Regions from separate parts of the Micromonospora sp. NPDC003197 genome, predicted to be linked through region 1. Evidence: predicted binding sites of a transcription regulator. Region 1 holds the regulator's gene; the other holds the start of a gene.
What was found. The regulator HspR, encoded in region 1, represses chaperone genes until heat shock. The targets are predictions, from matches to a motif close to TTGAGTNNNNNNNACTCAA.
Positions count from the first base shown of each region.

Region 2: lon (endopeptidase La) is a predicted target of HspR. The motif match lies at 6,516-6,534, and genes of this name have one in related genera.

Region 1 covers NZ_JBSFTE010000021.1:69,104-85,186, forward strand. The annotation lists gene ACWDV4_RS21875 (GTPase) at 1-512, opposite strand, end outside; gene ACWDV4_RS21880 (ABC transporter) at 518-2,248, opposite strand; gene dnaK (molecular chaperone DnaK) at 2,636-4,540, shown strand; gene grpE (nucleotide exchange factor GrpE) at 4,713-5,699, shown strand; gene dnaJ (molecular chaperone DnaJ) at 5,793-6,980, shown strand; gene ACWDV4_RS21900 (heat shock protein transcriptional repressor HspR) at 7,007-7,453, shown strand; gene ACWDV4_RS21905 (S66 peptidase family protein) at 7,696-8,784, opposite strand; gene ACWDV4_RS21910 (hypothetical protein) at 8,997-9,428, opposite strand; gene ACWDV4_RS21915 (cation:proton antiporter) at 9,617-10,822, opposite strand; gene ACWDV4_RS21920 (cation:proton antiporter regulatory subunit) at 10,827-11,327, opposite strand; gene ACWDV4_RS21925 (hypothetical protein) at 11,676-12,632, shown strand; gene clpB (ATP-dependent chaperone ClpB) at 12,716-15,307, shown strand; gene ACWDV4_RS21935 (DUF4178 domain-containing protein) at 15,500-16,083, shown strand, end outside.
Region 2 covers NZ_JBSFTE010000003.1:46,300-62,382, reverse strand. The annotation lists gene ACWDV4_RS04260 (ATP-binding cassette domain-containing protein) at 1-840, shown strand, start outside; gene ACWDV4_RS04255 (ABC transporter permease) at 837-1,664, shown strand; gene ACWDV4_RS04250 (ATP-binding cassette domain-containing protein) at 1,774-4,047, shown strand; gene lon (endopeptidase La) at 4,141-6,492, opposite strand; partial or broken gene ACWDV4_RS04240 (acyltransferase family protein) at 6,691-7,758, shown strand; gene ACWDV4_RS04235 (helix-turn-helix transcriptional regulator) at 7,849-8,820, opposite strand; gene ACWDV4_RS04230 (epoxide hydrolase family protein) at 8,883-9,998, shown strand; gene ACWDV4_RS04225 (CPBP family intramembrane glutamic endopeptidase) at 10,056-10,952, opposite strand; gene ACWDV4_RS04220 (CPBP family intramembrane glutamic endopeptidase) at 11,180-12,037, shown strand; gene ACWDV4_RS04215 (GlxA family transcriptional regulator) at 12,092-13,054, opposite strand; gene ACWDV4_RS04210 (hypothetical protein) at 13,152-13,595, shown strand; gene ACWDV4_RS04205 (GbsR/MarR family transcriptional regulator) at 13,689-14,144, opposite strand; gene ACWDV4_RS04200 (zinc-binding dehydrogenase) at 14,482-15,609, shown strand; gene ACWDV4_RS04195 (ABC transporter substrate-binding protein) at 15,670-16,083, shown strand, end outside.

The DNA of each region.
Region 1 (16,083 bases):
AGCCGGTGGGTGCGCTGTACCGAGTCGAAGTCGGGCAGGTCGAGCAGGATCAGCCCGTGTAGCCCTGCCTCGTCGTTGCCGTCAAGGGCGCTCTCCCGGACGAACCGGTGCCGGGGCAGCACCCCCACCCAGTCGAGCAGCTTCGTCGCCCCCGCCAGCGGTCCCCAGACACAGGCGTGGGTGGCGGCGGTGGTCGGCCGGCGTACCCCGACCGAGGAGAGCTCGAAACCGGCGAGCGCGTTGAAGAGACTGGACTTGCCGCTGCCGGTGGCGCCGGCCAGGGCGACGACGGTGTGGTCGCGGGACAGGGCGAGCCGATCGCCGGCCCGCTCGATCAGGGTGTGTGCGGTGACCAGCCGGTTGTCGGGCAGGTGGCCGTCCACGGCGGCCAGGAACTGCTGTACGGCGGTCAGCCGACGCAGCAGCGTGTCGGCGTCGATCCGCCGCTCACCCCGTACCGCGTCGCGCACCCTGCTCACGATGCCGGCCACCGTACCCCGTCCAGCTGCCATTCCGGTCACGACCACGCCCCTGCCGGGCGCGGCGGGTGACCGGGATGGGCGAGGCTGCTTCGGGTCTGGGCCTGCGCGACGGTACGGGCGGCCCGGCGCAGGCGCGCACCCGGTCCGACACCGATCCCGGCGGCCTCGATGCGTACCCGGTAGCGCCGTGCCTCCTCGTCGAGGAGGGTGTCGACCCGGGCGAGCAGATCGGTGCGGGCCTGGGCGGCCAGGTTACGTACCGCCTGATCGCCGAAGATCGCTTGGAGTACGGCCTGCGCGGCGACGGTCGTGCTGGCCCCGGTGGCGACCTCCAGCCCGGTGGGGATGAACGCGGTCGAGGCGAACACCGCGATGGTGACGGCGAGACCGGCAGCGTTGACCGCGTACGCCGCACCCCGGGCCACGAATCGTTTGCCGGCACCCTCCCGGCGGACCAGTTCCAGTACTTCCCGCTGCCAGTCGCGGATCAGCCGTTCGGCGCGTTCGGGCAGGTCTTCGGTGGGCTGGCCCAGCGCCGGTTCCAGTAGCGCTGCCCCGGCGGGGTGGGTCTGCCAGGCGGCGTACGCGTTCTCGGCGGCCTCGGCCGCGACTGCGCGTAGCAGGGTGACGAGCTGTGACTCGATGGCCTGTTGCAGTTGGGCGCCGGGGGCGGGGCGGCCGGTCATCCGGGCCACGATCTGGTCCCGGAGTCGACCGATCCGGGCCTCCAGGTTGCGGAAGAAGGCCCCGGTGCCGACGAACTCCTGCCAGCGGGTGAGCACCTCGCCCCGGAGTAGCCGGCCGTCGCCGAGCCCCTGTTCGACGGTGCGGTGGCCGGACCGGTAGGCGGCGTGCACCCGCTCGTCGAGGACCTCCGCCGCCTTCACCTGTTCGTCGGCGGCGTTGGCCAGACTCTCGGTGGTCGTCTGGAGGGCGGCCAACGCACCGTCGAGGGTCTGCCGGACCACTGCGGCGCGGGCGTCGGCATCGGCGGCGAGCTGGCTGAACCAGTCACGTAACGGTGCGGTGGTGAGCTCCGGCAGCAGCCCCTGCCCGTCGGTGATCGTCTCGGGCAGTACGAACAGCGGGGCGGTGGCCAGGTCGTTCTCGGCCAACATCTCGATCAGGTGGGCGGTGACCTCGTCGATGGCCTCGGTGGGCACCCGATCGAGGACCAGGGCGATGGCGGTGCCCCGGGACCGGGCGGTCCGGAGCAGTTCCCACGGCACCGCGTCGGCGTAGCGGGCGGCGGTGGTCACGAACAGCCAGAGGTCGGCGGCGGCCAGCAGTTGGCTGGCCAGCGCCCGGTTGGCGTCGACCACCGAGTCGATGTCGGGCGCGTCGAGGAAGGCGAGTCCGGCCGTGAGGGCTGGTGCGGCCACGAGTTGCAGGGTGTTGGGCTCGTCCCCCGGTGCCGAGGTACGCGTCAACCCGGGTAGCAGCTCGCCGTGCCGGAACCAGGCACTGTCGGTCGGGTTGCAGACCAGCACCGGTGCCCGGGTGGTGGGTCGCAGTACGCCGGCCGTGCTCACCGGGGCCCGTACCAGGCTGTTGACCAGGGTCGACTTGCCGGCCCCGGTGGAGCCACCGACGACGACCAGCAGGGGGGCGTCCAGTCTGGTGAGCCGGGGCAGGAGGTAGTCGTCGAGTTGGGCGACGAGCGCGGTGACGTCCTGCCGGGCCTCGTCGGCCGAAGGCAGCAGCAACGGGTAGGCGGTGGTGACGAGGGTCGTCCGCAAGTCGGTCAATGCCTGTCGCAGATCCATTTGGGGATCTTTTGTGCTTTTGTCCGCTATGGCGGCGAACGTTCCGACAGTGTCAGCCGGTTCGCCCTGCATGGTCACGGGTAAAGCGTGCCCGACCCGAGCAACACCGACAACAAGCACCCCCATCCCACACCCCGTGTCGCGCCCCGACACAAGGACTGATGCAAGGAAGGGCCCCTTGTTATCGCATTCTGCCTTGGAAGGGGCCCTTCCTAACCGGCGGGCTCAGCGAGCACGCTCCGCCCAGGGTTGCGTCACATCGGCTCAACTCCGACTTGACGTCTGCGACGATCGTGGCAGTATTGAGTCCGGTCCACTCAAGTTAATCCGCGGGCATCTGGGGGCAGCGCCCGCCACCTGCTCAAGCAACGAAGCGAGGAAGCAAAGATGGCACGTGCGGTCGGCATCGACCTCGGCACGACGAACTCCTGCGTCAGCGTCCTGGAGGGTGGTGAGCCCACCGTTATCACCAACGCTGAGGGCTCGCGTACGACCCCTTCGATCGTCGCGTTCGCCCGTAACGGTGAAGTGCTCGTCGGCGAGGTTGCCAAGCGTCAGGCGGTGACCAACCCGGACCGGACCATCCGGTCGGTCAAGCGGGAGATGGGCTCCAACTGGACCGTCGACATCGACGGAAAGAAGTACACCCCGCAGGAGATCTCCGCCCGGACCCTGATGAAGCTGAAGCGGGACGCCGAGGCGTACCTGGGCGAGCGGATCACCGACGCGGTGATCACCGTCCCGGCCTACTTCAACGACTCCCAGCGGCAGGCCACCAAGGAGGCCGGTGAGATCGCCGGCTTCAACGTGCTGCGGATCGTCAACGAGCCGACCGCGGCCGCCCTGGCCTACGGCCTGGACAAGGGCTCCAAGGAGCAGACCGTCCTGGTCTTCGACCTTGGTGGCGGCACCTTCGACGTCTCCCTGCTCGAACTGGCCGAGGGTGTCATCGAGGTCAAGTCGACCAGCGGTGACAACAACCTCGGTGGTGACGACTGGGACGAGCGGGTCATCGACCACCTGGTCAAGACTTTCCGTGGTCAGCACGGCGTCGACCTGTCGCAGGACAAGATGGCGATGCAGCGGCTTCGTGAGGCTGCCGAGAAGGCCAAGATCGAGCTGTCCGCCGCCACCACCACCAGCATCAACCTGCCGTACATCACGGCTGGCCCGGCGGCCACCGACGGTGCCCCGTCCGCGCCGCTGCACCTTGACGTGACCCTGACCCGCGCCGAGTTCCAGCGGATGACCCAGGACCTGCTGGACCGCTGCAAGGGCCCGTTCGAGCAGGCCATCAAGGACGCCGGTGTCAAGGTCTCCGACGTCGATCACGTCATCCTGGTCGGTGGTTCGACCCGGATGCCGGCCGTCACCGACCTGGTCAAGCAGCTCATCGGTCGTGAGCCCAACAAGGGCGTCAACCCCGACGAGGTCGTCGCGGTCGGTGCGGCTCTGCAGGCCGGCGTGCTCAAGGGCGAGGTCAAGGACGTCCTGCTGCTGGACGTGACCCCGCTGAGCCTGGGCATCGAAACCAAGGGCGGCATCTTCACCAAGCTGATCGAGCGCAACACCACCATCCCCACCAAGCGCTCCGAGGTGTTCACCACCGCCGACGACAACCAGCCGTCGGTGCTGATCCAGGTCTTCCAGGGTGAGCGGGACATTGCCGCCTACAACAAGAAGCTGGGCACCTTCGAGCTGACCGGGCTCCCGCCGGCGCCGCGCAGCGTGCCGCAGATCGAGGTCACCTTCGACATCGACGCCAACGGCATCGTGCACGTCAACGCCAAGGACCTTGGCACCGGCAAGGAGCAGTCGATGACGATCACCGGTGGCTCCGCGCTGCCGAAGGACGACATCGAGCGGATGATGCGCGACGCCCAGGACCACGCCGACGACGACAAGCGTCGCCGGGAGGAGGCGGAAACCCGCAACCTGGCCGAGCAGCTTCAGTGGCAGACCGAGAAGTTCCTGGCCGAGAGCGGCGACAAGCTGCCCGCCGAGTCCAGGGACCAGATCAACGAGGCCCTCGGTGAGCTGCGGGGCGCCCTCGCCGGTACCGACCTGGAGAAGATCAAGTCGGCGCACGAGAAGCTGGCCCAGGTCTCGCAGCAGGCCGGTTCGCTGCTCTACGCCCAGCAGGGCGAGCAGGCGCCGGGTGCGGACGCGGGTGCCACCGGAGCCGGAGCCGGGGCTGGCGCGGCCGGAGCTGGCGCGGCCGGTGGCCGTACGGCTGGCGGTCCGGACGACGTGGTGGACGCGGAGATCATCGACGAGGATGGCAAGAAGTGATCTCCTGTTCCTGCCCAGCCAACTCGTTGACCGGATAGAGGTAGTCGCAATGACGGAAAAGCCACGAGCCGCTGACCCGGGTTCCACCGGGTCAGCGCCGGGTGGCTCGGTGCCCGCCAATCCCGCCGAGGGTGAGGCCGGCCAGCGCATCGTGATCCGTGACCGACGGAAGATCGATCCGAGCGGTGGCAAGAGCGAACCGGTCGCCAGTGGCAAGAGCGATGGCGGCGAGAGCGATGGCGGCAAGGCCGATCCGGTTGCCGACAACACGGAACCCGCCGACAGCAAGGTCGACGCCGTCGACGGCAAGGCCGAGTCCGATGTTGACGCCGAGTCCGACGGCAAGGCCACCGCTGGGGGCAAGTCCGGCGGTGAGTCCAAGCCAGGCAGTGAGGGCAAGGCAGCCGGTGACGCCAAGCCGGTCGACGCCACAGCGACTGCAGCCGAGGCGGAGATCGTCGAGGGTGAGCTGGTCGAAGACGACGCGGTGAACGCCGACGAGGTCCGAGCCGATGCGGTGGACGCGGCCGAGGCAGCCGAAGCCGACGAGTTGTCGTCGACCTCGGCGACCAGCCCGGTCCTCGACGAACTGGTCGACGAGGCCGAGGTCGAGGCCGAGGTCGGAGACGCCAAGGCCCGGGTTCCCAAGATCGAGCAGCCCAAGGGCGTCGACGGGCCCGTCGTGGACGCCCCGGCGAAGGCAGCGGACGGGCCCGGCCCGCTCGGTGCCGAGTTGGAGGCACTCCGCGCCGACCTCGACGAACGGACCCGTGATCTGCAGCGGGTGACGGCGGAGTACGCCAACTACCGCCGGCGGGTGGAACGGGACCGTACCGTGGCGGCCGAGCAGGCCACCGGTACGGTGCTGGCCACGCTGCTGCCCGTACTGGACGATCTGGATCGGGCGCGGGAACACGGCGACCTGGTCGGGCCGTTCGGCTCGGTGGCCGAGCAGCTCACCACGGCGCTGACCAAGTTCGGGCTGACCGCCTTTGGCGAGAAGGGCGACCCGTTCGACCCGACCCGGCACGAGGCAGTCGCGCACCTGACCTCGGCCGAGGTCACCGAGCCGACCTGCGTCGACGTGATGCGTCGGGGCTATCTGCTCGGTGATCGGCTCCTGCGGGCCGCGCTGGTAGCTGTTGCTGATCCTGAATAGTTCGCACGTCGTGATCGGGGCGACCCGCATGTGCCTTGACCGGTGGCATGTGGGACGCCCCGATCACGCGACGAGGGAGGAGGTGGACGACCGTTGAGTTCCAAGGACTGGCTGGAGAAAGACTTCTACGCCGTACTGGGGGTGGACAAGTCAGCCTCCTCCGACGAGATCAAGAAGACGTACCGGAAGGTGGCCCGAGAGTCGCATCCGGACCGTAACCCCGGGAACGCCCAGGCCGAGGAGCGGTTCAAGGCCGCGTCCGAGGCGTACGACGTCCTCTCCGACGAGCGCAAACGCCGCGAGTACGACGAGATGCGCTCGCTGTTCGGCTCCGGCGCGTTCCGACGTAACGCCCGAGCCGGCGGCCCGGGTGGTTTCCCGTTCGACGCCTCCGACCTGTTCGGCGGCATGGGTGGTCAGCAGCCGGGGGCGGGTGCCCGGTTCGGTGGCGGGGCAGGCTTCTCCGACCTGTTCGGATCCATCTTCTCGGGCGGTGGCGGTGCCGCAGGCCGGCGCGGTCCGACCCGGGGCCGGGACGTCGAGGCCGAGGTGGCACTCGACTTCGGCGACGCCGTACACGGGGTGACGCTGCCGTTGACCCTGCGCGCACCGGGGGTGTGCGAGACCTGCCACGGCAACGGTGCCAAGCCGGGTAGCCAGCCGAGGGCCTGCCCGCAGTGCCATGGTGCCGGGGTGGTCACCCGTGACCAGGGTTCGTTCAGCTTTTCCGAGCCGTGCCGGGAGTGCCAGGGCGTCGGGACGATCGTCGAGGAGAAGTGCCCGGAGTGCCGGGGCACCGGTGGGGTGACCAAGACCCGCACGCTCAACGTCAGGTTCCCGGCCGGGGTCGCCGACGGACAGCGGATCCGGCTCGCCGGCCGAGGGGAGCCGGGCGATCGGGGCGGCCCAGCCGGTGACCTCTTCGTCCTGGTCAAGGTCCGGGGCGACGACCTGTTTGGACGCAGCGGGGACGATCTGACCCTCACCGTGCCGATCACGTTTGCCGAGGCCACGCTCGGCACCGATCTGCGGGTGCCGACCCTGGACGGCGCGGTGACCCTGCGGGTGCCGCCGGGGACGCCCAGCGGTCGTACGCTGCGGGCCCGAGGCAAGGGCGTGGTCCGCCGTGATGGTCAGGCCGGTGATCTGCTGGTCACCGTCGAGATCGTGGTGCCCGCCGAACTCTCCGACGAGGCCCGCAAGGCCCTGGAGACGTTCGCCGAGCACACCCCGTCCGCTGGACGGGAACAAATCGAAGCCCGAGTACGTCGTTCCAGTTGACCGCGTTGCGTATCCGGAGGTGAACCATGGTGGCTGAGGAGTTCCCAGCCGCAGGCGACCCGGCGTACGACGCCAAGGTGTTGATGATCTCGGTTGCCGCCCGGATGGCGGGTATGCATCCGCAGACCCTGCGCCAGTACGACCGCTTGGGGCTGGTCCAGGCCGGCCGGGCGGCTGGCGGTGGGCGTCGCTACAGCGTGCGGGACGTGGTGTTGCTGCGTGAGGTGCAGCGGCTCAGCCAGGACGACGGGGTCAACCTGGCCGGCATCAAGCGGATCATCGGCTTGGAGCAGTTGCTGGGGGAGATGCAACAGCGAATTGCGCAGCTTGAGGCGGAGTTGATGGCTGCGGTCCGCCGGGCCGCCGAGTTGGAGACGATCTCCGCGTTCCCGCGTCGGGATCTTGTGCCGACGAGTCGGGTCTCCACCGCCCTGGTGGTCTGGAAGCCAAAGCGAAAGCCTGGCGAGGGCTGAGTAAAGCTGCGTGCGTAGAGGCCCGGGAAACCGTGCGGAAAGATGACCGGTTTGCCCGGTAAATTCCTCCACTGATCAGCTAACCTCTCTTATGGTCCGGACCTGCACAATTCGGACGGAACCACCAGCGTAATCGCCGTCTGGACCGGCGGTTGGCGCATGCCGTGGCGGGCCGGGATCCACGGGGGCTCCCGGCCCGCTGCGACGTCACCCGGATCAACGGGCCTGACTCGTCACCCGGATCAACGGGGTCTGACCCCAGGGGTCACTGTCAACGTCCCGGCCTGCGCGTCCATGGTTGCGTGCGCGCCGAGTGGAATGGTGAGCTGCCCGTTGTCGTGCCCGAGGGGAAGCCCCCCCAGGACTGGCACGCCGAGGTCGTAGAGACGGTCCTTGAGTACGGCCACCGCATCCCACTCGTCAGGCTCGCCGACGCTGTTGGTGATCTGGCCGATGACCACGCCGGCAACCCTCGACAGAATGCCCAGCCGGCGAAGCTCGGTGAGCATCATGTCGATGCTGGAGGGCACCTCGTTCACATCCTCGAAGAACAACAGGGCACCATCGAAATTCGGACTGTCCTTGGCACCCAACGAAGTCGAGATCAGAGTCAGGCAGCCGCCCAGCAATCGGCCGCTAGCTCGACCTGGCACCAGGACGGGTGCGGTGCTTTCCGTCGGATTCCGAGTGATGGTGATCGGATCGGTCGTCATCACCGCTCGGCGCAGCGCCTCGGCTGACTCGGGACCGGTACGGCTGTCGGTCCAGTTGACCATCGGACCATAGAAGGTGACCAGCCCGGCATCGCGCCACAGCTTGCCGTGAATGCTGGTGATGTCGCTGAATCCCACGACGACCCGAGGGTCGCGGCGGAGCTTGGACGTGTCGATCTGGTCGACGATCCGTTGGGTGCCGTAGCCGCCCCGCGCTGCGAATACGCCACGAATTCCGGGGTCGTTGAGGGCGGCGTTGAGATCCGCGATCCGCTCGGCATCGGTGCCGGCCAGATATCCGTACTTCGTGTAGACGTGGGGTGCCAATTCCACCTGGAGGCCCCAGCTGCGCAGTATCTCGATACCTCGTGCCATGTTGACGGGGTCTGGCGTGCTGCCGGGGGATACGACCCGTACCCGGTCCCCTGGGCGTAGTGCTGGCGGGCGTACCGCCCCCGCGACGGTACGTGGTGCCGCATGTACGGGTGTCTCGGCGACCGCGCCGACCAGTAGTGCACTGCTGGTGGCGGCCGCGCCGGCGCGGAGCATGCCGCGTCGGGAAATCGCGGCTCTACCGGGATTCGAGGCGGGATCACTCTCTTCTCGTGGATTCGACATGGATGTCCTCTCGACGTTGTCGGTCGGCGCTCCGCAATGCCTGTGGTGATACCGAGCAACGCTCGCACTGGGTGCGCAGGAAGCTCGATGGGTGGCCGAGCGTACGTCGATTGTGGTAAATGCGTGCATGGCCGTCAATGTTTGTCGGTTGGCGGTAACCGACTTCGACGCATGCCGCCGCCGGACGCCTACGCCCAGGCGAGCGAATCCCCCTAGCCGAGCCGGCGGGCCTGGCGGACCAGGCCGCCCTCGCACCATTCGTGATAGTCGAATCGCTCCGGGTCGGTCATCAGCACCCGGCAGTTGTGGGCCCAGATCGCCATCAGCTCGTCGCCGTGCCGCTCGGCCTGCTTGAGCAGCTTGCTCAGCCGGCGCTTGGGATGGGCACGGAACCCGGTCCGGATTCCGTCGCCGGAGTAGATGTAGAGACAGTGCAGGGCGAACCGGCGGGCCGGGCAGGACGGGTCCATGGCCAGGTCGAACAGCGTCGTGATCAGTTGGTCACCGGAGACGAGCAGGTCCCAGTCCTGTGGCATCGACTCCAGGGGTACCGAGTCGGGCTGGTAGGCCCAGGCGCGCAACTCGGCCGGCGACGGGTCGACCGGGTTGGCGAAGCCGCGGAACGTCGACTCCTGCAAGCTCACCCGGGCTGACCTTCCGTTCACTGTCGCAGGGGCGCTGGCGCCGTCCCCGCGTACCCGCCACCAATTGCGGCGACACGTTAGCGTGCCGCCGGTACGCGGTGGAAGGGTCACGGAGTGCCATTAGGCAAGCCGTTCGCCTGATGCCTGGGTCAGTTGGAAGGTCAGCCCGGTGAGCCGGGACGAATGGTTCAGTCGGTTGCGGGCAGCGGTTCGCAGCGCTGGGCAGCGGCCCGGCGCCGCAGCCAGGCCTTGAACCACGGGGTGTCCGGGACTCGGGCCAGCAGTGGCCCGGTGACCACCGTGATCAACACGTACGCGGTTGCCAGCGGAGCCAACTGCGGAGCGATGCCGGTAGCACCGACCGCCAGCCCGGCGATGACGATGGAGAACTCCCCACGCGGCATCAATCCGAGCCCAGCCCGCCATCGACCCGGTTCGGCGATGCCAACCCGCTTCGCGGCCAGGTAGCCGGTGAGCACCTTGGTCGCCATGGTGACGACGGCCAGCGCCAGCGCCGGCAGCAGCACCGGTGGCATGTCCGCTGGATTGGTGGCCAACCCGAAGAACACGAAGAACACTGCGGCGAACAGGTCCCGCAGCGGCGAGAGCAGTTCGGTCGCGTTGTGCGCCACCTGTCCGGAGAGTGCGATGCCGACCAGGAAGGCGCCGACCGCCGCAGACACCTTGAGGCTGGCCGCGATGCCGGCCACCAGGACGGTCAGGCCGAGCACCCCGAGCAGCAGCGCCTCCGGGTCCTTCGGGGAGAACATCGCGGAGATGGCGTTGCCGTACTTGATGGCCACGATCAGCACCAGGACCACGGTGAAGACCGCGATGCCGAGGGCGACGCTGCCGCCCTTCAGACCGGTGCCGGCCAGCACTGCGGTTACCAGGGGCAGGTAGAGCGCCATCGCGAGGTCCTCGATGACCAGCACCGAGAGGATGACCGGGGTTTCTCGGTTACCCAGCCGACCCAGGTCGGCCAGCACCTTGGCGATCACCCCGGACGACGAGACCCAGGTGACACCGGCCAGCACGATCGCCGAGACCCAGCCCCAACCCATCAGGAAAGCGAAGGCCGCACCCGGTAGCGCGTTGAGCAGCCCGTCGATCAGCCCGGCCGGGGCTGCCGAGCGCAGGTTGCCGATGAGTTCCTTCGCGGAGTATTCGAGGCCGAGCATGACCAGCAGCAGGATCACGCCGATCTCCGCGCCGACCGCGAAGAACTCCTCGCTGGCGGAGAGCGGCAGGAGCCCACCATGGCCGAAGGCCAGTCCGGCGAGCAGGTAGAGCGGGATCGGGGAAAGCCCGATCCGCCGGCTGAGCCGGCCAAGGAGCCCGAGCCCCAACAGCAGTGCGCCGACCTCGATCAGCAGAACGGTGAAATCGTGCATCCGATCATGCGTCCGGGTCGTTGCCAGCGAGGATCGCGCCGACACCGTCGAGGCCCGTGCGGGTGCCGACCACGACCACCACGTCACCAGCCTCGAAGCGGAAGGTCGGGTCCGGGGAGGCGATGACCTCCCGCTCCCGCAACACTGCCACGATGGAGGCACTGGTACGGGTGCGCGCCTTGGTGTCACCCAGCCTGCGGCCCACATACGGCGAGCCGGCCGGGATGGAGATCTGCTCGGTCAACAGGCCGGCAGCCTGCTCCCGGAGCCCGGAGAGTTGGCCGAGCATGAGCGAGGCACCGAGGATGTCCGCGAGGGCGTCCGCCTCGTCGTCGGTCAGCGGAATGTCCGCGACCGACGCGTCGGGATCGTCTTCGTCGTAGAGCACCAGATCACGTCGGCCGTTTCGATGGGTGACCACACCCACTCGCCGTCCCGAGGTCGTCACCAGGTCGTGACGTACACCGATGCCAGGCAGTGCCGTCTGTTCTACGCGTACTCGCACGGCGGTCACGCTACCGCGTCTGGACAATCCGACCCGCCTCGGCCGGGTGCCCTGGCCACGACGGTTACGCACCGCCGTCGAAACGGTCCTTTCCGGTACGTCGCGCAGGGCGTACACGCCCTACCCTGACGGGCATCACTGGGACGTCGGTCGTGGGGGTGCCGGATGCGGCGATGGTCGGGACGGCTGGCGGCGAGCGTGGTGGTGACCCTGATGATCTCGGGCTGCTCGGTCGGCCCCATCCGCCGTGCGGCACCGACCAGGGCGCCCGCCGACCCACCGGGAAACACGTCGGGAGGGCAAGGCCCCAGGGCACCGCTCCCACCGGACGAGATCCGGCGGAGCCAGGTGCCCGTACCGGCCGGCTATGGGCAGCACCAGGTCGAGTTCACCGATGCCGAGCACGGCTACGCCCTGTACACCAACTGTCCACCGGGTCCAGCGGAAGCCCCCGAGGTGGACTGCCCGGCGATCCTGCTCGCCACCGCCGATGGTGGCCGCTCCTGGCAGGCGCTGCGCCATCCCCGCCCGACGGCAAAGAACCATCAGCTGTACGCCGCCGGCAACGACCTGGTCCTGCAAGCCACGCCGCACGGCTGGTTTGCGTCCGCGAATCGAGGCTCGACGTTCGTCGCCGTTCCAGCGGTGATGGAGGGTGCGCCGGTGGCGTACCGGAAACTGCTCGGGCGCTTTCAGCTCAGCCACGACACGAGCACGACGCAGGTGGGCGAGTGGATCGACGACCGGTTCCGTCCGTTGCCGACCCAGCCGATGGTGCCCGGTCTTAGTGAGGTGGCGTACGCCGGTGGTCGACTTTTCGTCAGTGGGTTGCGCGACGGTCAGCCGTACGCGGCGTACTCCTTCGACCTGGGGCAGACCTGGCGCCGGATGACGGTGCCGGCACCCGACGTGGCCCTGCGCTCGCTGCGGTTGGTGGTCGCCGCCATCGACGGCGGGGCCTGGTTGATCGGCCATGGCGAAAACTCGATGGTCTTCCCCCAGCTCTGGCAGCTCACCGGTGGCACGGGTTGGGAGCGGGTACGGGTGGCCGGGCAGCCGGGGCGGATCAGCGAGCCGGCGGTCATCGGCGCGGGAATGCTGGCGGTGACCGGACCGTGGGGCAGTGGGGTGATCAGCGAGGGGCGGTATCGCGACCTTGGCTGGCCACTCGGCGGTGAAGTGGTGCGGGCGTTGCCGGACGGCACCCTTTTCAGTACCCACGAGCACGACGGCAGCGTGTGGTTGGGCATCGGGAAGTACGACGAGCGGCGGTGGATCCAGGTCGTTCTGGAGAAACAGACGTGACGGGGGTCACATCGCAGAGTTGAGCGGAATAGGCTCAACTCTGGTTGTGTCTCTACCAGTGGACACGCCGATCAGGGGAGCCCATGAACGCCGAACGCCTCACCACCAAGAGCCGCGAAGTCATCACCGGTGCCGTCGCCATCGCCAATCAGCGGGGCCACGCCACCGTCGAGCCGTGGCACCTGTTGCTCTCGCTGTTGGACACCGGTGGGTCGACCGCTGCCGGTCTGCTGCGTGCGGTCGGAGCCAACCCCGCCGACGTACGCCGAGCCGCCATCCGGGCCGTGGAGAAACTGCCGGCCGCCCGGGGAGCCAGCGTCGCCGAGCCGAGCCTCTCCCGCGAGTTCGTCAACGCCATCGGTGCCGCCGAGCAGATCGCCCGCCCGTTGGGCGACGAATACACCTCCACCGAGCACCTGCTCGCCGGCCTGGCCCAGGTCGGTGGCGTGGTCGCCCAGGCTCTCAAGACAGCCGGGGTCACCGAGGAGAACCTGGTGGCCGCCTTCCCGGCGATCCGGGGCGGTGACCGCCGGGTCACCACCGCCGACCCCGAGCAGACCTACCAGGCCCTGGAGAAGTACGGCGTCGACCTGACCGCCAGCGCCCGGGACGGCAAGATCGACCCGGTGATCGGCCGGGACGCCGAGATCCGTCGAGTGATCCAGGTGCTGTCCCGCCGTACCAAGAACAACCCGGTGCTCATCGGGGAGCCGGGCGTCGGCAAGACCGCCATCGTGGAAGGTCTGGCCCAGCGCATCGTCGCCGGGGACGTACCCGAGTCGCTGCGCGACAAGAAGCTCGTCTCGCTCGACCTCGGCGCGATGGTGGCCGGCGCGCAGTACCGCGGCCAGTTCGAGGAGCGGCTCAAGTCCGTACTGGAGGAGATCAAGAACTCCGACGGGCAGGTCATCACCTTCCTCGACGAGCTGCACACCGTGGTCGGTGCCGGTAAGGGCGAGGGCTCGATGGACGCCGGCAACATGCTCAAGCCGATGCTGGCCCGGGGCGAGCTGCGGATGGTCGGTGCGACCACCCTCGACGAATACCGCGAGCACATCGAGAAGGACCCGGCCCTGGAGCGCCGCTTCCAGCCGGTGCTGGTCGGCGAGCCGACCATCGAGGACACCATCGGCATCCTGCGCGGGCTCAAGGAGCGCTACGAGGTGCACCACGGCGTACGCATCACCGACGCCGCGCTGGTCGCCGCCGCCTCGCTCTCCGACCGCTACATCACCGACCGGTTCCTGCCGGACAAGGCGATCGACCTGGTGGACGAGTCCGCCTCCCGGCTGCGGATGGAGATCGACTCACGGCCGGTCGAGGTGGACGAGATCGAGCGGGCGGTACGCCGGCTGGAGATCGAGGAGATGGCGCTGGCCAAGGAGCCGGACCCCGCCTCCGCCGAGCGGCTGAACCGGCTGCGCAAGGAGCTGGCCGACAAGCGCGAGCAGCTCACCGCGCTCAGCGACCGGTGGAAGTTGGAGAAGGAGCACATCACCCGGATCTCCACCGCCAAGGAGGAGCTGGAACGGCTCGGCGGCGAGGCCGAGCGGGCCGAACGTGACGGCGAGCTGGAACGCGCCGCTGAGCTGCGCTACGGCCGGATCCCCACCCTCAAGGGCGAACTGGTCCGGGCCGAGGCGGAGCTCGCCGGCATCCAGGCCGACGGGGCGATGCTGAAGGAGGAGGTCGGCGCGGACGACATCGCCGCCGTGGTCGCCTCCTGGACCGGCATCCCGGCCGGTCGGCTGATGGAGGGCGAGACTGCCAAGCTGCTGCGGATGGAGTCGTCGCTCGGCGCCCGGGTGATCGGGCAAACCGAGGCGGTCGGCGCGGTCTCCGACGCGGTCCGGCGGGCCCGTACCGGCGTCGCCGACCCGGACCGCCCCACCGGCAGCTTCCTGTTCCTCGGCCCCACCGGGGTCGGTAAGACCGAGCTGGGCAAGGCGCTGGCCGAATTCCTCTTCGACGACGAGCGGGCCATGGTCCGCATCGACATGAGCGAGTACGCCGAGAAGCACTCGGTGGCCCGGCTCGTCGGTGCCCCGCCCGGCTACGTCGGCTACGAGGAGGGCGGTCAGCTCACCGAGGCGGTGCGCCGGAGGCCGTACTCGGTGGTGCTGCTGGACGAGGTGGAGAAGGCCCACCCGGACGTCTTCGACGTGCTGTTGCAGGTGCTCGACGATGGCCGGCTCACCGACGGCCAGGGTCGTACGGTCGACTTCCGCAACGCGATCCTGATCCTCACCGCCAACCTCGGCTCGTCGGTGATCGCCGATCCCACCCTCTCCGAGGGCCAGCGCCGCGAGGCGGTGCTGGCGGTGGTGCGCTCGCACTTCAAGCCGGAGTTCCTCAACCGGCTCGACGACATCGTCGTCTTCGCCGCGCTGACCGGCGAGGAGCTGCGCTCCATCGTGGACATTCAGATCGGCCGGATGCGGCGCCGGTTGGCCGACCGTCGGCTCACCCTGGACGTCTCGGACACGGCCCGAACCTGGCTGGCCGAGCACGGCTACGACCCGATCTACGGTGCCCGGCCCCTGCGTCGACTGGTGCAGTCGGCGATCGGGGACCGGTTGGCCAAGGCGCTACTGGCCGGTGAGGTGCGTGACGGCGACACGGTCCGAGTGGACCTGGCCGACAGCAAGGACGGCCTGACCGTCACCGCCGCCTGACCGTAGGGCTGGCCGCAAGGCTGGCCTGCCGACCGGCGTACCTCGATCCTGGTTCGGGATCGAGGTACGCCGTCGTCGTCTCTGCCGTCGGTCGGGCCGTCCGACAGTTGACCAGGCTGCCCCTTGCCGGGTGACGGCCGTGCACGGGTTTGTTACCGTCACCGGCCGATCGGGTTGGAGAGGACGGGCTGGATGAACGGCACGCTAGCGTACCTGCTGGTCACGGTGAGTTGCCTGGTCGCGGTCGCCGGGGTGGTGGTGGCCGTGGTGGCCCTGCGGGCCGCCCGAAAGAAGGCAGCGGAAGCCACCAAGGCGAAGACACCATCGCGAAGTGACCCATTCCGCAGCGCGGACGACGACGCTGACGCGTTGCGGGGTGACCCCCGCCGCCTCCAGCCTGGCGACATCGTGGAGATTCGGCACACCTCGTACGGCGTACGCGGCACGCTGCGCTTCACCGAGGGCGACTGGGGTTGGACCGAGCACCTACTCGACACCGTGGCCGGCGAGAAGGTCTGGCTCTCCGTCGAGGAGGACCCCGACCTGGAACTGGTGCTCTGGACCGCCGAACCGGCCGCTACCGTCACCCCGGGCAAGGCGACCATCAACTTCGACGGGCGGCGCTACACCAAGAAGGAATCCGGTAAGGCCCGCTACACCGCGACCGGCACCACCGGACTCAACCCCACCGGGACGGTCGCCTACCACGACTACACCGCCGGTCCGGCGCGACTCTCCTTCGAGTCGTACGGCGACAGCGGCAAGTGGGAGGTGGC
Region 2 (16,083 bases), on a different contig from region 1:
GTACGAATCCTCACGACCCTGCTGCGTCCCGATGGCGGCCGAGCCCGGGTCGCCGGCTTCGACGTGGTCGATCAGGCCAACCAGGTACGTCAACGCATCGGGCTGGTGGGCCAACACGCGGCGGTGGACGAAAGCCTCAGCGGACGACAGAACCTGGAGCTGTTCGGCCGGCTCCACCACCTCGGTGCCCGAGCCGCACGCCAGCGCGCCGACGAGCTACTGAGCCGGTTCGGACTGGCTGACACGGGCCGCAAACCGGTCGGACGCTACTCCGGCGGCATGCGCCGCCGGCTCGACCTTGCTGCCAGCCTGATCCTGGCACCGCCGGTCCTCTTTCTCGACGAGCCGACCACCGGCCTCGACCCGCGCAGCCGGACCGAGGTGTGGGACGCGGTCCGCGCCCTGGTGAAGGCGGGCACGACCGTACTGCTCACCACGCAGTACCTGGACGAAGCCGACCAGTTGGCCGACGAGATCTCGGTAATCGACCACGGACGGGTGGTGGCCACCGGCAGCCCGGACCAACTCAAGTCACGACTCGGCGGAGACCGGATCGACGTGGTCCTGCGCCGGGTCATCGACCTACCCGCCGCCGCCGGACTGATCGGCAGAATCGCCGACCGGGAGCCGGAGATCGATTCCGACACCCGCCGCATCAGCGTGCCCGCACGCGACCGGGTCGGCACGCTGATCGAACTGGTCCGGCAGCTGCATGCCCAGGAGATCACCGTCGAGGACATCGCACTGCGCCGCCCGACCCTCGACGAGGTGTTCCTGCACCTCACCGGTGAACCCACCAGGCTCGCCGAAGCGACGAGCGGACAGAAGGTGACGGCATGACCGTACTGGTTTCCGAAGGATCCCGAACGCCTTTCGACCGGCTGCGCTGGGCGATCTTCGACACCTGGACCATCACCCGCCGTGAGCTGGCGCACTGGGCCAACCATCCCCTCCAGATCGCCGTCGGATGGGTGTTTCCGGTCATGGTGCTGCTGATGTTCGCCTACCTCTTCGGCGGCGGGATGACCGTGCCGGGTGGCGGTGGATATCGCGAGTTTCTGATACCCGGCATGTTCGCGATGACCATGGTCTTCGGCATCGAGACCACCTTCGCCGGGATCGCCACCGACGCCTCCCGAGGGATCACCGACCGATTCCGTTCCATGCCCATGGCCGGGTCGGCCGTCGTCGCCGGCCGCACCGCCGCGGACATGCTCAACTCACTCCTCGGGTTGGCAGTCATGCTCCTGTGTGGCCTGGCGGTGGGTTGGCAGTGGCGGGACGGCATCGGCCGGGCTCTGCTCGCCCTCGGCCTGGTGCTACTGCTTCGAGTCGCCCTGCTCTGGATCGGCATCTATCTGGGGCTGGTCATCCGCAACCCCGAGGCCGTGGCGGTGTTACAGTTCCTGGTTTGGCCGCTTGGCTTCCTGTCCAACGCCTTCGTGGCACCCGAGACCATGCCCGGATGGCTGGCCCTCGTCACCGAGTGGAACCCGCTGTCCGCCACCATTTCCGCAGCCCGGGAGCTTTTCGGCAACCCCGGCTGGGGAGGCGATTCCTGGATCGCCCAACACGCGGTCCTGATGGCCGTGGTGTGGCCGACGCTGCTCACCGCCATCTTCTTCCCGCTCTCCGTACGCCGCTACCGCCGGCTCAGTCGCTGACCGGCACAACCAGTCGCTGACCGGCCCACCGATCCGCTGACCGGCACAACCCGTCGCTGACCGGCCCACCGATCGAAACTTCAGCCGTCATTCGAGTCGAGGAGCGCTATTGCCGACCGACCACATCGAAATCATCGGTGCCCGCGAGAACAACCTGAAGGACGTCTCACTACGCGTCCCGAAACGGCAGATCACCGTCTTCACCGGAGTCTCCGGCTCCGGCAAGTCGTCCCTGGTCTTCGACACCATCGCCGCCGAGGCACAGCGGCAACTCAACGAGACGTTCACCGCCTTCGCCCGCAGCCGCCTCCCCCGGTACGGGCAGCCCGATGTCGACTCGATCGACAACCTCTCCGCCGCGGTCATCGTCGACCAGAAGCGGATCGGCGGAAACTCCCGCTCGACGGTGGGCACGATCACCGACATCTCACCGCTGCTGCGACTGCTCTTCTCCCGCATCGGTGAGCCGTACGTCGGCTATTCCAACGTCTTCTCCTTCAACGATCCGCAGGGTATGTGCCCGGAGTGCGACGGAATCGGCCGTACCGTCACCCTCGACCTGGACAGGTTCCTCGACCGATCGAAATCGTTGAACGAGGGCGCGATCCAGCACCCTGACTTCGCCGTCGGCACCTGGTACTGGAAGATCTATGCCAATTCGGGACTCTTCAACAACGACCAGCCGCTGTCGGACTATGACGAGGCCCGCTGGCAGATGCTGCTGCACGGCGACGGGGGCGGCATCAAGGTGGCCCTGGAGTGGCAGGGCGGCCAGATCCCGTCCAAGTACGAAGGACTGGCGGACCGGTTCACTCGGCTCTACCTCAAGAAGGACATCAACGAGATGTCCGACCGCAACCGTGAGGTCTTCCAGCGCTTCGTCTCCACCACCACCTGCCCGGTATGTCAGGGTGCCCGGCTCAACCCGACCATATTGAGCTGCAAGATCGACGGATACGGCATCGCCCAACTCGCCGCACTAGAGGTGTCGAAGCTGGTCGACGTGCTGGCCGGCTTCACCGCCCCGACCGTCGCCCCGGTCCTGGAGAGCCTGCGGGACCGCTTGCAGAACCTGGTCACCATCGGGCTCGGCTACCTCAGCCTCAACCGGGAGACGTCGACCCTCTCCGGTGGCGAGTCGCAACGCATCAAGATGGTCCGGCACCTGAGCAGCAGCCTCATCGACATGATGTACGTCTTCGACGAGCCGAGCGTCGGGCTGCACGCCCGAGACGTGCACCGACTCAACGAACTGCTGGTCAAGCTGCGCGACAAGGGCAACACCGTACTCGTGGTCGAACACGACCGCGACGTCATCGAGATCGCCGACCACGTGGTCGACATCGGCCCCCGTGCCGGGGTGTACGGCGGGCAGGTGGTCTACCAGGGAGGCGTGAAGCAGCTCGGTGACGTGGACACCCTGACCGGCCGTCACCTGGGGCACAAACTGCCCCTGAAGAGCGAGTCCCGTACGCCCACCGGCGCGATGCCGATCGTCGACGCCAACCTGCACAACCTGAAGAACGTCACGGTGGACATCCCGACCGGCGTACTAACCGTGGTAACCGGGGTGGCGGGCTCGGGCAAGAGCACCCTGATCAACGACGTGTTCCTCGGCCAGCACCCGGACGCGATCGTCATCGACCAGTCGTCGGTGAGCACCTCGACCCGGTCCAACACCGCCACCTACACCGGGATGATGGACGGCATCCGCCGGCTCTTCGCCAAAGCCAACGGGGTCAACGCCGGACTGTTCAGCTTCAACTCCACCGGGGCCTGCCCCAACTGCCAGGGGCTCGGCATCATCTACACCGACCTGGCCTTCATGGAGGGGATCAAGTCACCCTGCGAGGTGTGCCAGGGACAGCGGTTCAAGCCGGAGGTGCTGGAGCACAAACTCCGGGGCAAGTCGATCAGCGAGGTGCTGGACCTGCCGGCCGCCGAGGCGGTGGAGTTCTTCACCGAGAAGAAGCTGCGGGACGTACTCCGGGCGGTGAACGACGTGGGGCTGGGCTATCTGAAGCTCGGCCAGCCGCTGAGCACCCTCTCCGGCGGAGAGTGTCAGCGGGTCAAGCTCGCCACCGAGCTGCACAAGGCCGGCAGCGTGTACGTCATGGACGAGCCGACCACCGGGCTGCACATGTCCGACATCGGCCACCTGCTCGGCATCATTGAGCGGCTGGTGGATCAGGGCAACTCGGTCGTCCTCATCGAGCACAACCTCGACGTCATCAAGAACGCCGACTGGATCATCGATCTCGGCCCGGAGGGTGGCAGCCAGGGCGGCAACATCGTCTTCCAGGGCACTCCCCGCGACCTGTTGACCGCTTCCGGCTCGTACACCGCCGAGTTCCTGCGCCGCGACCTGGAACACCTCGCCTGACCGAGCGCCGGGCGGGGTTCGGTGTTAGGAAGGGCCCCTTCCTATACAAAAAACGATAGGAAGGGGCCCTTCCTTACACCTCAGCCTTACACCTCAGGCGGCGGTGAGGGTGGGGGCGTCGGCTGGGCTGGCCGGCTCGGCCGTGCCGAGAGGTTCGGCGGGACGCAGGGCCAGGGCCAGTACGTCGGCCACGTCGGCCAGGGTGTGGATGGTCAACGCCTCGCGTACCTCGGCCGGCAAGTCGTCCAGGTCCGGCTCGTTGCGCGCCGGAATGATGACCTCGGTCAGGCCAGCCCGGTGTGCGGCGAGCAGCTTCTGCTTCACCCCACCGATCGGCAGCACCCGACCAGCCAGGGTCACCTCGCCGGTCATGCCGAACTCGGGGCGTACCGCCCGGCCGGTGACCAGCGAGGCGAGCGCGGTGACCATGGTGATGCCCGCGCTCGGCCCGTCCTTGGGGACCGCACCCGCTGGCACGTGCAGGTGGATCCGCCGTCCGGCCAGCGCGTTCGGGTCCAAGCCCAGCTTGCGGCCATTCGAGCGCAGGTAGGAGAGGGCGATCTGCGCCGACTCCTTCATGACGTCGCCGAGTTGACCGGTCAGGGTCAACCCCGGCTCGCCGTCCATGCTGGTCGCCTCGATGAAGAGCACGTCGCCACCGGCACCGGTCACCGCCAGCCCGGTCGCCACCCCGGGTACGGCGGTCCGCTCGGCCGATTCGGGCGTGAACTTGGGCCGTCCGAGGTAGCCGGCGAGGTCGTCGACGTCGACGCGTACCGGCTCGTCGGAGGTGGCCAGCCCGACCGCGACCTTGCGCAGGATCCGGGCCAGGGCGCGTTCGAGCTGGCGTACGCCGGCTTCCCGGGTGTGTTCGGCGGCGATCCGGGCCAGCGCCTCGTCGGTGATGCTCACCTCGTCGGCGGTGAGCCCGGCCCGCTCGATCTGCCGGGGCAGCAGGTGGTCACGGGCGATGGCGACCTTCTCGTCCTCGGTGTAGCCGTCGAGTGTGACCAGTTCCATCCGGTCCAGCAGGGGGCCGGGGATAGCGTCGATCACGTTGGCGGTGGCCAGGAACAACACGTCGGACAGGTCGAGGTCGACCTCCAGGTAGTGGTCCCGGAAGGTGTGGTTCTGCGCCGGGTCGAGGACTTCGAGCAGGGCTGCGGCCGGGTCACCGGCGTAGCCGGCGGAGATCTTGTCGACCTCGTCGAGCAGCACGACCGGGTTCATCGAGCCGGCTTCGCGCAGCGCCCGGACGATCCGGCCGGGCAGCGCACCGACGTACGTCCGGCGGTGGCCGCGGATCTCGGCCTCGTCGCGGATGCCGCCGAGCGACACCCGGACGAACTTGCGGCCGAGCGCACGGGCAACCGACTCGCCGAGGCTGGTCTTGCCGACGCCGGGCGGGCCACCCAGGGCGAGCACCGCACCGGAGCCGCGCCCGCCGACGACGCTCAGGTTGCGCGCCGCCCGCCGGTTGCGCACCGCCAGGTATTCCAGGATGCGGTCCTTCACGTCGGCCAGGCCGGCGTGGTCGGCGTCGAGCACCGCCCGCGCCTGCGCCAGGTCGGTGTTGTCCTCGGTACGCGTCGACCACGGCATCTCCAGCACCGTGTCCAACCAGGTACGGATCCAGCCCGCCTCCGGGGAGGCGTCGCTGGCCCGCTCCAGTTTGCCGACCTCGCGTAGCGCCGCCTCGCGTACCTTCTCGGGCAGGTCGGCGGCCTCGACCCGGGCCCGGTAGTCGGCGGAGCCGTCCGGCTCGTCCTCGCCCAGTTCCTTGCGGATGGCGGCGAGCTGTTGGCGGAGCAGGAATTCCCGTTGGGACTTCTCCAGCCCCTCCCGGACGTCGGAGTTGATCTGCTCGGTGACTTCCTGCTCGGCGAGGTGGTCGCGGACCCAGCCGACCAGCAGTTCGAGGCGCGCGGTGACGTCCGGCGCGCCGAGCAGTTCGATCTTCTGGTCGAGGGTGAGCCAGGGCGCGTAGCCGGCCGAGTCGGCCAGTTCGGAGAGGTCGGTCATTCGTTCCATCGCGTCGATGACCTGCCAGGCCCCCCGCTCCTGGAGGACCGAGGTCATCAGGGCGCGGTATTCGCGGGCCAGTTCTTTGGCCCGGCCGGCGGGTGCCGGCTCGTCGAGTTCGCTGGCCTCCACCCAAAGCGCGGCACCGGGCCCGGGTACGCCGGACCCGATGCGGGCCCGGGACAGGCCACGGATCACGGCGGCGGGTTCACCGCTGGGTAGTCGGCCGACCTTTTCGATGGTGGCGACCACGCCGACCGAGCCGTACTCCCCGTCGACCCGGGGTACGGCCAGGAGCTGCTTGTCGCCGGTCGCGCGGGCGGCGTCGACGGCGGCCTGGGTGGTCGGGTCGAGGGTCACCGGGATGACCATGCCGGGCAACAGGACTTCGTCGACCAGGGGCAGAACCGGAAGAGTTGACATCGAACACCTGCTATCACGTCGAGTTGAGCGTGTAAGACTCAAGTTCCACCCGCAGCCCGATGTTCCTCGATGCGATCCACGTCACAGTCAGCGCCCGATGACCGGCCTGCCCTCCCCTTACGGGTGGGGTAGGCCCCACCAGCGATTGGCCGGTGAGCGGGATCGTTCCGACCCGACGAAATTCCTACCGTCGATGGCATGCCGAACGGGGAGGCTCGGATGGACCGGGACAGGGTGGTGGACGGACTACGCGCGCTGGCGATCCTTGGTGTCGTCGGCGGGCACTGGCTGGTCGGGGCGCTGGTCGCCGACTCGACCGGCGCACTACGAATCGACAGCCCGATGCGCTATCTGTCGTGGCTGCAACCGTCGACCTGGCTGTTGCAGATGCTCGGCATCTTCTTCCTGGTCGGCGGCTACTCGTGCGCCCGCAGCCTGGCCCGGGCCCGTCGACGCGGCCAGTCCGATCGGGACTGGGTGGGCGTACGGATGCGCCGGTTGGGCACGCCGGTGCTGGTCGGGGTCGGGCTCATGGGCGTACTGCTGGTGGGGGCGGCCATCGGCGGGGTGCCGAGCGGCACGCTGCGTACCCTGGTGGTGCTCTTCTTCCAGCCGCTGTGGTTCATCGGCGTCTACGCGGTGATCACCATGCTCACGCCGTACCTGATGCGGCTGGACCACCGGTACGGCGTCCGCGCCGCGCTGGCCGGTGTCGGTGCGGTCGCCCTGGTCGACCTGGTGCGGTACGGCCCCGGCCAGGACCTGGTGCCCGACTGGTTCGGTTACCTGACCACGCTGCCCGCCTGGGGCTTCGCCTACCTGCTCGGCATCGCCTGGGCACATGGCCGGCTCGGCCGGCGCGCGGCCTGGTCGATGCTGGCCGGCGGTGTTGCCCTGTTCGCGTTCCTGCTGATCGTGGCGCGCTATCCGATCAGCATCGTCAGCGTGCCGGGCAGCGACCGGTCCAACTCCAACCCGCCGTCGCTGCTGGTGCCGGCGCTGGCGCTGGCCCAGATCGGGGCCGCCCTGCTGCTGCGGGACCGGTTCGAGCGGCTGCTGCGCCGCCCGACCCCGTGGGCGATCGTCACCGCGCTCAACGTGAGTGCGATGAGCATCTTCTGCTGGCACAACACGGCGCTGGTGGTGGTGGCCGAGGCCACCCGCCGGGTGGGCTCGCTCCCCGGCATGGGTGACGCGCCGACGAGTGGCAACTGGGTGTTGGCCCGGCTCGGCTGGTTCCCGGTGCTGGCCGCCACGCTGGCCGTACTGGTCCTCGCGGTCCGCCGGTTCGAGCAGACCGGTAACCGGCAGCCGGCAGTGGTCGGGCGGCCGGTGAAGGTCGGCCACGGTCGGTCGCTATCGGTCGGTGTCGGGGGTGGATCGGGCGTAGCGCGCGGTCAGGGTTCGCAGGTACGCGACGAGTTCCGGCGGCTCGGTGACGTCGAAGTCGAGGTCGAGCAGACCGAGGTGCACCGCGAGGTTGTCCAACCGGTCCGCGCCGGTGTGTAGGACGCAGGTGTGCTCGTCCACCGCCTCCACCACACCGACGGCAGGGTTGATCCGGCTGGTCACCACCTCAGCGGGGGCGTGCACGACGACCCGGGACCGGTATCGCCAGGCGGCGGCCGATGCGCCCCGGGCGACGTACGCGGCAGCCCCGCCTTCGGGCGGGTCGCGGGGTGGGAAGCGCGGACCGGTCGGGGTGCGCGGTTGGATCCGGTCCACCCGGAAGGTACGCCAGTCCTCGCGGTCGACGTCCCAGGCGACGAGATACCAGCGACGTCCCCAGGACACCAGCCGGTACGGCTCGACGGCCCGGACCGCCGCCGACCCGTCGTGTGCGCGGTAGTCGAACCGGAGCCGATCCTGGTCCCGACAGGCCGACGCGAGCACGGTCAGTACGGCCGGGTCCACCACCGGGCCCGGCCGGTCCGCCGGCACCGGTTCGGTGTACGTCTGCACCGCGTTGACCCGGTGCCGTAGCCGTACCGGCAGCACCTGTTCGAGCTTGGCGAGCGCGCGTACCGAGGTTTCCTCGATGCCGGCGATGGTGCCACCGGCCGCCGTGCGCAGCCCGACCGCCACCGCCACCGCCTCTTCGTCGTCGAGCAGCAGCGGTGGCATGGCGGTGCCGGCACCCAGGCGGTAGCCACCGTCGGTGCCCCGGGTCGCGTTCACCGGATAGCCGAGGTCGCGTAGCCGGTCGACGTCCCGACGGACGGTCCGTTCGCTCACGTTCAGCCGCTCGGCGAGGGCGGCACCGGGCCAGTCCCGCCGGGCCTGCAACAACGACAGCAGGCGCAGCAGCCGCGCCGAGGTCTCCAACATGTTTTCAGTCTGCCAGAACTTCAGGACAGAGCCTGTCCGGAAGGGTCCGTAGTGTTCCTGTCATGAGCGCAAACACCGAGATCAAGCCGTTCCGCATCGACGTCCCGCAGGCCGACCTCGACGACCTGCACCGCCGGCTCGACGAGACCCGCTGGCCGGACGAACTCCCCGGCGTCGGCTGGGACTACGGCGTCCCGGTGGGTTACGTCAAGAAGCTGGCCGACTACTGGCGCACCGGGTACGACTGGCGGGCCTGGGAGGCGAAGCTCAACCAGTACCCGCAGTTCACCACCGAGATCGACGGACAGAACATCCACTTCCTGCACGTCCGCTCCACCCACGAGGACGCCCTGCCGCTGATCCTCACCCACGGCTGGCCGGGCTCCATCGTGGAATACCTGAACGTCATCGAGCCGCTCACCAACCCGGCCGACGGAGAGCAGGCGTTCCACCTGGTGATCCCGTCCCTGCCCGGCTTCGGTTTCTCCGGCCCGACGAAGGAGCGGGGCTGGAACCGGTACCGCACCGCCAAGGCGTGGGCGGAGCTGATGCGCCGACTCGGCTACGACCGGTACGGCGCGGTCGGCAACGACGGCGGCTCGTTCGTCTCCCCCGAGGTGGGCCGGATCGACCCCGAGCACGTCGTCGGTGTGCACGTCACGCAGATCTACTCGTTCCCCTCCGGCGACCCGGCCGAGTTCGAGAAGATCACCCCGGAGGAGCTGAAGGGGCTGGAAGTGCTCCAGTGGTTCAACGACAACAAGATGTCGTTCAACATCCTGCACTCGCAGCAGCCGCAGACCCTGTCGTACGCGATCTTCGACTCGCCGGCCGGGCTGCTCGGCTGGAACTCGCAACTCTTCGGCGACGACCCTGACATCGACGCCGACTTCGTCCTGACCAACACGATGCTCTACTGGCTGACCGGCACCGCCACCTCGGCCACCCGGTTCTACTACGAGGACGCCAAGGCCGAAGCCCCGAAAGAGCCGACTACGGTCCCGCTCGGCCTGACCATGTTCGCCGGTGACTTCGTCTCCATGCGCACCTTCGCCGAACGCGACCACAAGAACATCACGCACTGGAACTCGTACGACCGGGGTGGCCACTACGCCGCGCACATCGTGCCGGACGCGCTCGCCACCGACCTGCGTGCCTTCTACGGCGGGCTGCGCTGACCGATGTCGCTGAGGTGGGGCCGGACCTGCGATCGCTGGTCCGGCCCCGCCGGCTGCTCAGTGCCCTTCCGCCATTTCCGCCGGCTGGCCGCGTCCGGTCCGATCGTTGACGACCTGGCTCCGGTCGGCCTGCCGGGTGAACTGCCGGGTGAACTGCCCGCTGACCAGCAGCCAGCCGCAGATCGCCGCCATCGGCACCGCGGTGAGCAGGATCAGGCCGATTTCATCGATCTTCCCGCCACCAGCCAGCAGCATTCCGGTGAGCATCGAGAGGACCATGTTGTTTCCAGCATGCGCCAGACTCGGTGCCCAGATGCTGTCGCTGCGAAGCCGCAGCCAGGCCAGAATCATTTCCTGGCACAGGAACGAAACTGTCCAGACCAACAATCCGAGCAGTACGTTGTCGAACTCGATGTAGCCGAGGAACGCCAGCGGATAGTGCCAGACCGCCCAGATCAGCCCGGTCACCGTCACCGACAGCAGAGGCCGGTCCACGAATATGCGCAGCCGGAGATAGCTGGTCCAGCCGAACTCCTCACCCCAGTAGAAGGGCGTGAGCAGGAGCACCCCAGCCATCAGGGCAAGCACCGCAGCCCAGCCCGGCAGACCCGGTGCCAGCTCGTCCAATGAGGACAAATCTCCGTCCCACAGTCCGAGCGCACCGGCCAGCCCAACCGTCGCCGCGACCAGCAGCAGCGGGCCCAGCCAGGCGATCAGGTAGTAGCACCAGCCCTGCCTCAGGCGCAGGGCGAGGCCGGCATCGCCGAACCCCTCCCTGGTGACCCAACGGCGTACGACCACCGCCGCGATGGCGGGTGCGAAGGCAAAGGGGAGTTGCACCAGCGCGTTGACCAACGACCAGTCGAAGACCAGTCGGGCAACGAGCAGATAGGACCAGGCGCCCCCGAAGGAAATCGCCAGGAATACCGGGAGGCCCTTTCTCTGCGCGGTCATGGCCGTACCTCATGGTTGAACTGATTCACCCGGCCAGGACACCAGTTGGACCACCCCTCAGGCACTACTCGCAGTACCCGAACCCGGGGTATGGCTGGACCTACCCGGCGACCGCCGAGCAGGCACCAGCCCCGTCCGGGATCGCAGGCCAACTCCATCGAAGTAGGTATCCCAACATCGATCTCGGTGCGGAGGATCGACGCTGATCTGGCTGCCACGCTCGGATGATGCGGTCGCGAATCCTGCTCGGCACCGGCTTACTGATCTTCGGCACGGCGTTGGCAGCGCTGCTGCTCTCCGGGCGTACCGAGATCCGCACCTCGGCCGACGCCGAATCCCCGCCGACCGCGCTGGTCACCGTACTGCTGCCGATCGTGGTGGCGATGGTGCTGATCCGGCTGGTCCCGGCCCGACTGCCGGCGTTGCCACCGCTGGCCGGGTCGGACCGGCCGGCGGTGGCTCGGCAGAGCCGGGCGCTGACCGCGATCGCCGTCCTGTTCGCGCTGGTCGTACTCGTCGTCGACCTCGGCGACTGGTACGGCCTGGTGAAGGTGACACTGCTGCTGGGCGGGTCGTGGCTGGCCCTGCGAATCTGGCGGGCACCGTCGGCCGGGGCCGCCGCCCAGCGCGCGGCGCTGCCCCGCTGGGCGTACTGGCTCGGGCCGATCCCCGCCATCCTGGCCTGGGGATACCTGCTCTACTACAGCCCGCTCGCCGGGGATCGGGACATGTCCGGCTACACGCAGTACGACACGGGGTTCCTGGTCGCCGCCATGGTGCTGACCTTCCTGACGGCGAGCGTGGCCGAGGAGATCTTCTATCGGGTGCTGCTCCAGACCCGGCTGGAGGCGCTGCTGGGCCGGTGGCCGGCAATCATGGTCACCTCGTTGCTCTTCACCGCCATGCACCTGTCCCGGATCGGCGTTGGTCCACATTGGGTGGTCCTGGCCACGATCACCGTCTGGAACGGCGGGTTCGGGCTCTTCGTCGGCTATCTCTGGGCCCGGTACCGCAACGTCTGGGCCCTGATCGTGGTGCACGGCGCGGTCAACTCGCTGCCCCTGATCCCGGTCCTGCTCCACTGAACAGGTCACCCCTTCACCGAGCACGTCAACCCTGCACTGAACAGGTCAAACCTGTCAGGTACGCGACATGGCCAGCCGGAACCGGGTCGGTGAGGTGCCGTACTGGTCGGTGAACGCCTGCCGCAGGGCTTCGGACGTACCGAATCCGCACCGCTTCGCGACCGCTGCCACCGGCAGCGTGGTGGTGCTGAGCAGTTGCGCGGCGGCGGCCACCCGGGTGGCCCGGACGAACTGGCCGGGCGTCTGCCCGATGTCGGCGACGAACAGCCGGGTGAGGTGGCGAGCGCTCACCGAGAGCCGGTGAGCCAACGCCGTCGTGCGCAGGTCACTGGCCAGATTCCCGGTCACGTGGTCGACGGTGTCCCGGACCAGGCTGGTACGCGGAGCGGGCGCGGCGGTGAACATGCTCATCTGCGCCTGATTGCCCGGACGCTGTAGATAGGTGACCAGGACCCGGGACACCCAACGCGCGAGTTCGGCCCCGTGGTCCTCCTCGATCAGCGCCAGTGTCAGGTCCAACGCACTGGTCACCCCGGCGGCGGTGGCGACCACCCCGTCCCGGATGAAGATCGGCGCGGAGTCGACGTCGACCTGCGGGTACTGCGCCGCGAGCCGGGCGGCGTAGTGCCAGTGCGTGGTCGCCCGGCGACCGTCGAGCAGTCCGGCGGCAGCGAGTACGGTCGCCCCGGTGCAGAGCGAGGTCACCCGTCGGCTCTCCCGCGCCAACCGGCGTACGTGTCCGACCAGGCGCTCGTCGGCTGCCGAGCACTCGTGGCCGGTGCCGCCCGAGACAACGAGGGTGTCGATCGGCCCCTTGACCCGCTCCAGCGTCTCCTGGGCAGCGAGGACCAACCCCGAGTCGCAGGTGATCGGCCGCCCGCCCGGGGTCGCCAGCCGCACCTGGTACGGCGGATCGGCGCCCAGCCGGTTGGCACCCGCGAAAGTCGACGTAACGCAGGCGATGTCCAACAGTTCGGCGGCGTCGTATCCGACAACCACCACTCGACGGTCGGTCATCGATCCAGATTAGTCCAGCAGACAGGGTTCGCAGGTTTCCGGACATGGCGGGGCAGCGGCGTTGGGTTTCGTACTTCCTGGATGGACCGTGAGTGGCATGACCACTACCGCCAATTCGGTTTCCCCTGACAAGACAACGTCCCGTCCCTGGCTGCGGCACCTGCTCGTCTCGGTCGCCGCGATCGGCGCCGTACTGCTCATCGGACTGCCGCCCTGGGGCGACAACCCACCTATGGGCTGGATCTTCCTGTTTCTGGCGGGTGTCTACCTCGTCATGGCTCTGGTACGCCGGCAGTGGATCGGCCTACAGCTCATCGGCGTCGCAGTCTTCGGATCGATCGCGGCCATCAGTGCGTACTGGCAGTCCGACGTGGCGATCTGGCTGGCGGGTGCGGCGTGGTTCCTGCACGGGGTGTGGGACCTCGTCCACTACCGGGCCGACCGGGTGGTCTCCCGCTGGTACTCGGAGTTGTGCACGATCGTGGACATGATCTTGGGCATCCTCATCCTCGGGTACGCGGTCACCCGGCTGGGCGGCTGACCGCTCCGACCCACCACCGTCGAGTCGGGCCACCGCTGTCGGTCCGGGCCGGTCTACCGTTGCCGGTCCGGACCGACCAGTGCAGGAGTGGCCCTACGGCGGAGCAGCGCCCCGACCGTCGCGCAGCTGTTGCCCGGAGTTCCGGGCGGCCAGGTTCTGTTGCCACTGCTCCATGACCTGCCCGAATGCCTTGCTTATGAGGAGAAGAAGTTCGGCGGAGGACTCGAAGCGGGCACCAGCCGCAGTGGTGGCCCCGAAAATCTCGGCTCCGCGCTGCGATGCGGCGACCAGGGCCTCGTTCATCTGCAACGAGGCAAGAAGAGACGGGAGCCAGACCTCATCGCCGATGGCATAGCGTTCGCGGCGCCCGCCGGGTGCTCGTTCCCGCTTGACCATTCCCTGTTGTTCGAGGAAGGCGATCGCGTGTGAGACCGACGCCGGGCTGACTCGAAGCCGCTGGACCAGATCAGCGGCGGTGAGGCTGCCGGAGTCGGTGACGTACAGGCAGGCCAGCACCCGGGCCACCATCCGGGGCAGCCCCTGCTGCACGAGGAGATCGGTGAAGGACTCCGTGAAGTCCGCAACCTCTCGGGGATCGCGCCCATGGCCGCTGTCGGGGATCGGTGGCGCGGCCGACTGTGTCTGCTTGTGGCGGCGCGCACGATGCCGGGTGGCCTGGTGCGCTCGGTCCGCCCGTGACGGGGTAGGTGGAGTCCGGGCCCCGTCACGGCGGCCACTTCGGCTCGGTCGCACCACCCTGAGCTGCGTCGATGCCGACCAACCGGCCCTGGTCCAGGGGTAGACAGTTTATTGCCGGCACGTTACGGTCTCCACATTCTATGGAATCCAGAATGTAGAACCGGAGTGAGAGGCGGAGGCGATGGTGATGGCAACCTCCCGCGCGGCGATCGTCACCGGCCCCGATGGACCGGTGGAAATCCGTGACTATCCGGTACCCACCCCCGGCCCGGGCGAAGCGGTAATCCGGGTCGAACTGTGCGGCATCTGCGGCACCGATGCCCACGTCTTCCACGGCCGCCTACCGAGCATCACCTTCCCGGCCCTACTGGGGCACGAGATCGTCGGCACCATCACCGCACTCGGCCCCGGCCTGGACCGGGACTTCGCCGGTCGCCCGGTCGCCGTCGGCGACCGGATCGGCGTCTTTCCGGCGACCAGCTGCGGCACCTGCTACGAGTGCGTGGTGCTGCGCCGCCCCGGCCAGTGCCGGCAAAAACCCCAGTCGTACGGATTCAAGTCACCAGTCGAAGTCGGACCGTCACTCACCGGCGGCTTCGCCGAATACCTCCACCTGGCCAACCCGGGAACCGTCTTCTACCGCACCAAACTGCCGCCCGAGGTCGCGATCCTGGCCGAGCCCATGTCGGTGGCGCTGCACGGCCTCCACCGAGCCAACATCGGGCTCGGCTCGACCGTGGTGGTGCAGGGCGTCGGGGCCATCGGCCTGATGGTCGTCGCCGCCGCCCGAGCCGCCGGGGCCGCCCGCGTGGTCGCCGTGGACGGCAACGCCAGCCGGCTCGCCCTCGCAGCAGAGTTGGGTGCCGACGCGGTGGTCGACATCAGCGTCCTCGACCCCGGCGCCCCCCGACACGCGGCAGTACGCGACGCGCTCGGCGGGACCGGCGCCACCGCCGTCGTCGGATGCAGCGGTTCCCCCGCCGGATTCGCCGAGGCGATCGGCTACGTCGCCGACGGCGGCACCCTCGCCGAACTGGGCAACTTCACCGACCGGGGTACGACGGCGTTCAACCCGTACACCGATCTGCTCCGGCGGGACATCACCATCGCCGGCGTCTACGGCGCCGGCCCCGACATGCAGGCGCGTTACCTGCGCGCCCTGGAGATCCTCGGCCGGGACAGTCTGCCCTTCGCCCGAGTGGTCTCGCACCGCGTCCCACTGCGGGACGTGGAGCTGGCACTGCGCTCACTCAGTACGGGCTATCAGCTGAACGGGAGCGATGTCGTGAAGATCGCCATCGACCCGTCCCGGTAGACGACGGCCCCGGCAACACCCATCCCCCAGTGAAAACAATTCCCTTGAGAGGGGTTACCTGTGCGTAGCCTTCCCCGCGCCACGCGCGGCACGACCCGCAGAGCGGTCCTGGCCGGTGGCCTGGCCGCCACCGTCGCGCTCTCCCTGGCCGCCTGCGGATCCGGCGACGACGACGGTGTCACCGGCGGCGGTGTGGGCACCGCCGAGAAGCCGGTCTCCATCCGGATGATCGCCAATGACGCCTTCGCGCGGCAGTGGCAGGACCAGATGGTGCCGGAGTTCAACAAGCTCTACCCGCACATCAAGGTCACCATCGACGGGGTGCCCTACGGCGACCTGCTCGCCAAGGAGATGCTGGAGCTGACCGCTCCGGACCCGACGTACGACATCATCATCGCCGACGATCCGTGGATCCCGCAGTTGGCCAAGACCGGTGGTCTGGCCGACCTCAAGGACGAGCTGGGCAAGTACACC